One region of the Streptomyces sp. NPDC047014 genome, then DNA from elsewhere that is predicted to be linked to it. Evidence: predicted binding sites of a transcription regulator. Region 1 holds the regulator's gene; the other holds the start of a gene.
The links. Region 1 encodes HrcA, which represses chaperone genes, less so after heat shock. Its sites were predicted from a motif close to TTNGCACTCNGNNNNNCNGAGTGCNAA; they were not measured.
Positions count from the first base shown of each region.

Region 2: the regulator HrcA is predicted to act here: its motif matches at 1,815-1,841, upstream of groES (co-chaperone GroES).

Region 1 covers NZ_JBEYVX010000049.1:18,187-21,815, reverse strand. Annotated here, with positions in the region: gene ABZ873_RS23250 (nitronate monooxygenase) at 1-373, opposite strand, end outside; gene dnaJ (molecular chaperone DnaJ) at 532-1,671, opposite strand; gene hrcA (heat-inducible transcriptional repressor HrcA) at 1,672-2,688, opposite strand; gene ABZ873_RS23235 (MBL fold metallo-hydrolase) at 2,852-3,577, shown strand; gene ABZ873_RS23230 (DUF3097 domain-containing protein) at 3,606-3,629, shown strand, end outside.
Region 2 covers NZ_JBEYVX010000034.1:48,933-52,561, forward strand. Annotated here, with positions in the region: gene groL (chaperonin GroEL) at 1-1,251, opposite strand, end outside; gene groES (co-chaperone GroES) at 1,363-1,671, opposite strand; gene ABZ873_RS19740 (FtsW/RodA/SpoVE family cell cycle protein) at 2,451-3,629, shown strand, end outside.

The DNA of each region.
Region 1 (3,629 bases):
CCGGGTCCTCCAGGAGGATGGCGAGCTTGGCGTCGTAGCCGTCGTCGCTGGTGCCGATGATGTCCTCCTCGGCGAGCGAGATCTCGTACCAGCTGGCCTCACCGGCCAGCTGCCCGCGGTACGCCTCCACGGCGGCCGGGTCCACGTACCCGGTCTGCGGCAGGAAGAGGTTGACGCCGAAGGGGTGCCGGGTGAGCGCGCGCACCTGCTTGATCTCCTCGTACATCCCCTCGGCGGTCTTGTAGCCGCCGGCCAGGAAGCCCAGGGCGCCGGCCTCGCACACGGCCGCGGCGAGCGGCGGGCAGGAGGCACCGCCCGCCATGGGAGCCTGCACGATCGGGTACCGGGAGAGACCGTTCGGTGCGGTGGACATGGACTGCATCGTGCCATGTCCCGCTCAGGGGGCCGAATCACCGCAATCGGCCCGGCACGGGCCGCTCCCGGCGGCAGCCGCGGAGCCCGTCCGGAACATGCGCGGAGCCCGGTCCGGGGACTGCCCGGACCGGGCTCCGTATGCGCTGCGTCCGCCGGTCAGCGGCCGTTGAACGCGTCCTTGAGGCGGCTGAACAGCCCCTGCTGGCCCGGCGCAAACTGGCCCATGGGCCGCTCCTCGCCGCGCAGCTTCGCCAGCTGGCGCAGCAGCTCCTCCTGCTGGGCGTCCAGCTTGCCCGGGGTGGTGACCTCGACGTGCACGATCAGGTCGCCGCGCCCGCCGCCGCGCAGGTGGGTGACGCCGCGCCCGTGCAGCGGGATCGCCTGCCCGGAGCCGGTGCCGGGCCGGATGTCGATCTCCTCCAGGCCGTCCAGCGTCTCCAGCGGGCATTTGGTGCCGAGGGCGGCCGCGGTCATCGGGATGGTGACCGTGCAGTGCAGGTCGTCCCCGCGCCGCTGGAAGGTCGGGTGCGCCAGCTCGTGGATCTCCACGTACAGGTCGCCGGCGGGGCCGCCGCCGGGGCCGACCTCGCCCTCGCCCGAGAGCTGGATCCGGGTGCCGTTCTCGACGCCCGCGGGGATCTTGACCGTCAGGCTGCGGCGGGAGCGGACCCGGCCGTCGCCCGCGCACTCGTGGCACGGGGTCGGGACCACGGTGCCGAAGCCCTGGCACTGCGGGCAGGGGCGCGAGGTCATGACCTGGCCCAGGAAGGAGCGGGTGACCTGCGAGACCTCACCGCGGCCGCGGCACATGTCACATGTCTGCGCCGAGGTGCCGGGGGCGGCGCCCTCGCCGGAGCAGGTGTTGCAGACCACGGCCGTGTCGACCTGGATGTCCTTGGTGGTCCCGAAGGCCGCCTCGTCCAGCTCCAGGTCCAGGCGGATCATGGCGTCCTGCCCGCGCCGGGTGCGCGAGCGCGGGCCGCGCTGGGACGCCTGGCCGAAGAAGGCGTCCATGATGTCGGAGAAGTTGCCGAAGCCGCCCGCACCGAAGCCGCCCGCGCCGCCGCCACCGCCGGAGGCGGACAGCGGGTCGCCGCCGAGGTCGTAGACCTGCTTCTTCTGCGGGTCCGACAGCACCTCGTAGGCGGCGTTGATCTCCTTGAAACGCTCCTGCGTCTTGGGATCAGGGTTCACATCCGGGTGCAGCTCGCGCGCGAGCCGCCGGAACGCCTTCTTGATCTCGTCCTGCGATGCGTCGCGGCGCACGCCGAGTACGGCGTAGTAGTCGGTGGCCACTTACGACTCCGCCAGGATCTGTCCGACGTAACGTGCCACTGCGCGTACCGCTCCCATCGTTCCGGGGTAGTCCATGCGGGTCGGTCCGACCACGCCGAGTTTGGCGACTGTTTCGCCGCCCGAACCGTAACCGACCGAGACGACCGACGTGGAGTTCAGCCCCTCGTAGGCGTTCTCGTGCCCGATCCGTACGGCCATCCCCGACTCGTTGGCCTCGCCGAGCAGCTTGAGGAGCACGACCTGCTCCTCCAGCGCCTCCAGCACCGGCCTGATCGTCAGGGGGAAATCGTGTCCGAAGCGCGTGAGATTGGCGGTACCGCCGATCATCAGCCGCTCCTCCGCCTCCTCGACCAGGGTTTCGAGCAGCGTCGACAGCACGGTGGAGACTGTGCCGCGGTCGTCCGCGTCGAAGGACTCGGGGAGGTCCTGGACGAGCGGCGGCACATCGGTGAAGCGCCTGCCGACGACCCGGCTGTTGAGCCGCGCCCGCAGGTCCGAGAGCGACGCCTCACCGAAGGGGCTGGGGCAGTCGATCAGCCGCTGCTCCACCCGCCCGGTGTCCGTGATCAGTACGAGCATCAGGCGCGCGGGAGCCAGCGACAGCAGCTCCACGTGCCGGACGGTCGACCGGGTCAGGCTCGGGTACTGGACGACGGCGACCTGCCGGGTGAGCTGCGCGAGCAGCCGCACCGTGCGGCCCACGACGTCGTCGAGGTCCACGGCGCCGTCGAGGAAGTTCTGGATGGCCCGCCGCTCGGGCGTCGACAGGGGCTTGACCCCCGCCAGCCGGTCCACGAAGAGGCGGTAGCCCTTGTCGGTGGGGATCCGGCCGGCGCTGGTGTGGGGCTGGGCGATGTAGCCCTCCTCCTCCAGCACGGCCATGTCGTTGCGCACGGTGGCGGGCGAGACGCCGAGCCGGTGCCGCTCGGTGAGCGCCTTGGAGCCGACCGGCTCCTCCGTCCCGACGTAGTCCTGGACGATGGCGCGCAGCACTTCGAGTCTGCGTTCGCTGAGCATCGCGCACACCTCCAGCTGTGTCTGTGGCCGTCTTCTGCCGCGTTCCGACGTGTTCTGGCGTTCGTTGGCACTCTGGATGTTCGAGTGCCAGAGATCCCCCGCTCAGTGTACGGCCGGGCGGTGAGCCCCTGGCAAGGGAGGCCCGCCAGGGTAGCGTCGCGGCATGGACGTGCGTTGGGAAGAGGCGGGCTGGGAACGGCTGACCGGAAGGACCGGGCGGCGGCGCCTCCCGGTGTGGGACTGCACGGTGGGACTGGTGGTGGGGGACGCCTCGGTGCTCCTCGTCGACCCCGGTTCCTGCGTCCGCGAGGGGGCCGCGGTGCGGGCCGAGGCGGAGCGGCTGACCGGCCGGCGAGTGACCCATCTCGCATTCACGCACGGCCATTTCGATCATGTGATGGGCGGTGCGGCCTTCGCCGGGGCGGAGGTCTTCGGCGCGGTCGGCCTGGACGCGCTGCTCTCCTCGGGCCGCGAGGAGCTGCGCGCGGACGCCGTCCGGCACGGCCTCGCGGAGGCGGAGGCGGCCGAGGCGGCGGACCTGCTGGCGGTGCCCCGGCACGGGGTCTCGGGCGAGTGGACCCTGGACCTGGGCGAGCTCCAGGTGCTGCTGGCCAATGTCGGGCCCGGCCACACCGCCCACGACCTGGCCGTCTTCGTCCCGGGTGAGCGGGAGACGGTGTTCTGCGGGGACCTGGTGGAGGAGTCGGGCGAGCCCTCGGCGGGCCCGGACGCGGTGCCCCGGCAGTGGCCGGCGGCCCTGGACCGGCTGCTCGCGCTGGGCGGGGAGGACGCGCTGTACGTGCCGGGTCACGGAGCGGTGGTCACGGCGGAGTTCGTCCGTGCGCAACGCGCCACACTGGCCGCGCGTTTCGGCGTGTCGGGGGCATGACGGGCGCGGCTCTCCTAATGTCGGCCGGATGCGCGAGTACTCCCCCGACCTG
Region 2 (3,629 bases), on a different contig from region 1:
GGAGCCACCGCCGGACACGATGCCCTCCTCGACCGCGGCGCGGGTCGCGGAGATGGCATCCTCAAGACGGTGCTTCTTCTCCTTGAGCTCCACCTCGGTGGCGGCGCCGACCTTGATGACGCAGACGCCGCCGGCGAGCTTCGCCAGGCGCTCCTGCAGCTTCTCGCGGTCCCAGTCCGAGTCCGTGGACTCGATCTCGGCCTTGATCTGGTTCACGCGGCCGAGGACCTCGTCGGAGCTGCCCGCGCCGTCGACGATGGTGGTGTCGTCCTTGGAGATGGTGACGCGGCGGGCGGAGCCCAGTACGTCCAGACCGGCCTGGTCGAGCTTGAGGCCGACCTCCTCGGCGATGACGGTGGCACCGGTGAGGGTGGCCATGTCCTGGAGCATCGCCTTGCGGCGGTCACCGAAGCCGGGGGCCTTGACGGCCACCGCGTTGAAGGTGCCGCGGATCTTGTTGACGACGAGGGTGGAGAGCGCCTCGCCCTCGACGTCCTCGGCGATGATCAGCAGCGGCTTGGAGCCACCCGCCTGGATGACCTTCTCCAGCAGCGGCAGGAGGTCCTGGATGGAGGCGATCTTGCCCTGGTTGATCAGGATGTACGGGTCGTCGAGGACGGCCTCCATACGCTCCTGGTCGGAGACCATGTACGGCGAGAGGTAGCCCTTGTCGAAGGCCATGCCCTCGGTGAACTCCAGCTCCAGGCCGAAGGTGTTGGACTCCTCGACGGTGATGACACCGTCCTTGCCGACCTTGTCCATCGCCTCGGCGATGAGCTCGCCGACCTGGGCGTCCTGCGCGGAGAGCGCGGCGACGGCGGCGATGTCGGACTTGTCCTCGATCGGGCGGGCGGTCGCGAGGAGGTCCTCGGACACGGCCTTGACCGCGGCGTCGATGCCCTTCTTGAGGGCGGCCGGGGAGGCACCCGCGGCGACGTTGCGCAGACCCTCGCGGACGAGCGCCTGGGCCAGCACGGTGGCGGTGGTGGTGCCGTCACCCGCGATGTCGTTGGTCTTGGTCGCCACCTCCTTCACGAGCTGCGCGCCCAGGTTCTCGTACGGGTCGTCCAGCTCGACCTCGCGGGCGATGGTGACACCGTCGTTGGTGATGGTGGGGGCGCCGAACTTCTTGTCGATGACGACGTTGCGGCCCTTGGGACCGATCGTCACCTTGACCGTGTCGGCAAGCTTGTTGACGCCGCGCTCGAGGGCGCGACGGGCGTCCTCGTCGAACTTCAGGATCTTCGCCATGGGAGCGGTTCAGCCCTCTCGAAAACTCGGTTTAACGTGCTGCGCCCCTCGCCGCCCGGCAATCAGCGGGGTGACCAGGGGCGCAGCTCAAAGCAGTGCTGGTGAGGCGAATTACTTCTCGACGATCGCGAGCACGTCGCGAGCCGAGAGGACGAGGTATTCCTCGCCGCTGTACTTCACTTCGGTGCCGCCGTACTTGCTGTACAGCACGATGTCGCCGACGGTGACGTCCAGCGGGAGACGCTGGCCGTCCTCGAAGCGACCCGGGCCCACCGCGAGGACGACGCCCTCCTGGGGCTTCTCCTTCGCGGTGTCCGGGATGACCAGGCCGGAGGCCGTGGTCTGCTCGGCGTCGAGCGGCTGGACCACAATGCGGTCCTCAAGCGGCTTGATGGCAACCTTGGAGCTGGCGGTCGTCACTGTCCGACCTCCCCCTTCGGAGATCCGGGGTTAACTGTCTGAGGTGGCGACCAGGTCGATCCGTCGTCGCGGGTGCCGGACCTGCCTGTCGCTGTGTTGGCACTCACCGGGGGTGAGTGCCAGGTGCGAGACTATTCCGGCGATTAGCACTCGGTCAAGCGGAGTGCCAATTCTGGCCGCGGGCGCGTTGCGGGGCCCCTGCGGGGTTGCCCGGCGGACGGGGCTCCGGGCGCCCTGCGGGCGGGCTCGGCGGTGCGGGGTTCCGGGGCGCGGGTGCCCTGCGGGCGGGCTCGGCAGTGCGGGGGTTCCGGGGCGCGGGTGCCCGCGTGCGGGGTGGGGCGGGGCCCCTCCGGAGTGTCTCCTCGGCTCGCGCCTGCGGCCTAGGTCGCCCTGTGCGGCCTGGGTTGCGCGCTCGTCCTGCGGGGACCCTCCTGCGTGTCCCCACCCCACCGCCCCGGCTCCGACACCCCGGCCCTGAACCCCCTTGGGCCTTGCGGGGATTCCGCCGAGGGGGGTGGGGACGGGGTGGGGTGTCCCCGCAGGACGAGCGCGCAACCACCTGGTACAGGACGAACCCCGCCGCACGCGCGAGCCGAGGAGATACCCCACCCCGGCACCGCCCCCCGACCCGTACACATCCGGCCATACGCAAACGGGAGGAACCATCGGCCGGCCGACACCGTCGTAGAAGATATGAAGATAAAGCGCCCGAATGCGGATCAGATCGGACCAAGGACCGGACCCACCCCCGCCACCCCGCCCGGCGAGGGCCCCGCACCGTGCGCGGCCTGAAACCGCTCACGACGGCCGGCGTCCGCCGCCGGACCGAGGGGCTGCTGCTCGCCTTCGTCGTCGGCATCGCCGTCTTCGGGCACGCCGCCGCCGGCCTCGCCATGAACGGCGCCCTCCCGCCCGACCTCGCCGGCTTCGCCATCAGCATGACCCTGCTGTCCCTCGTCGCCCACCTCGGCGTCCGCCGCTTCGCGGCCTACGCGGATCCGCTGATCCTGCCGCTCGCCATGCTGCTGACCGGCCTGGGACTCGTACTGATCCACCGGCTCGACCAGGGCTACATCGAGCGGTGGAACTCCGACGCCAACGCCCCCGGCCAGCTCCTCTGGACGGTGGTCGGCGTCGCCGCGTGCATCGCGGTGCTTGGGCTGCTGCGCGACCACCGGCTGCTCCAGCGGTTCATCTACATCACGATGGCCGTCGCGCTGGTGCTGCTGATCGCGCCGGCGTTCTTCGGCGCGGACACGTACGGCGCCAAGCGGTGGATCATCCTCTTCGGTTTCTCGGTCCAGCCCGGCGAGTTCGTGAAGATCATGATCGCGATCTTCTTCGCCGGCTACCTGGTCGTCCACCGCGACTCCCTCGCCCTGACCGGCCGCAAGTTCCTCGGCGTCCGCCTGCCCCCGATGCGCCAGCTCGGGCCCATCGTCACGGTGTGGATCCTCTCGATGCTGGTCCTGGTCTTCGAGCGCGACCTCGGCACCTCGCTCATCTTCTTCGGTGTCTTCGTGGTGATGCTGTACGTCGCCACCGAGCGCACCAGCTGGATCGTCTGCGGCGTACTCATGGCCGCGGCGGGCGCCTTCGTCGTCGGCTCGACGGAACCGCACGTCAAGGCACGCGTGGCGGCCTGGCTGAACCCGCTCTCCGTCTACTGGGACACCCCTCCCCCGGGCGTCACCTCGGACCAGTCGGCGCAGGCACTGTTCAGCTTCGGCACGGGCGGCATCTCGGGGACCGGCCTCGGCCAGGGACACCCCGAGCTGATCAAGTTCGCCGGCCGCAGCGACTTCATCCTCACCACGGTGGGCGAGGAACTGGGCCTGGCCGGCGTCATGGCCGTCCTGCTCCTGTACGCCCTCCTCGTCCAGCGGGGGCTCCGCATGGCCCTCGGCGCCCGCGACCCCTTCGGCAAACTCCTGGCGGTGGGCCTGGCCTCGGCCCTG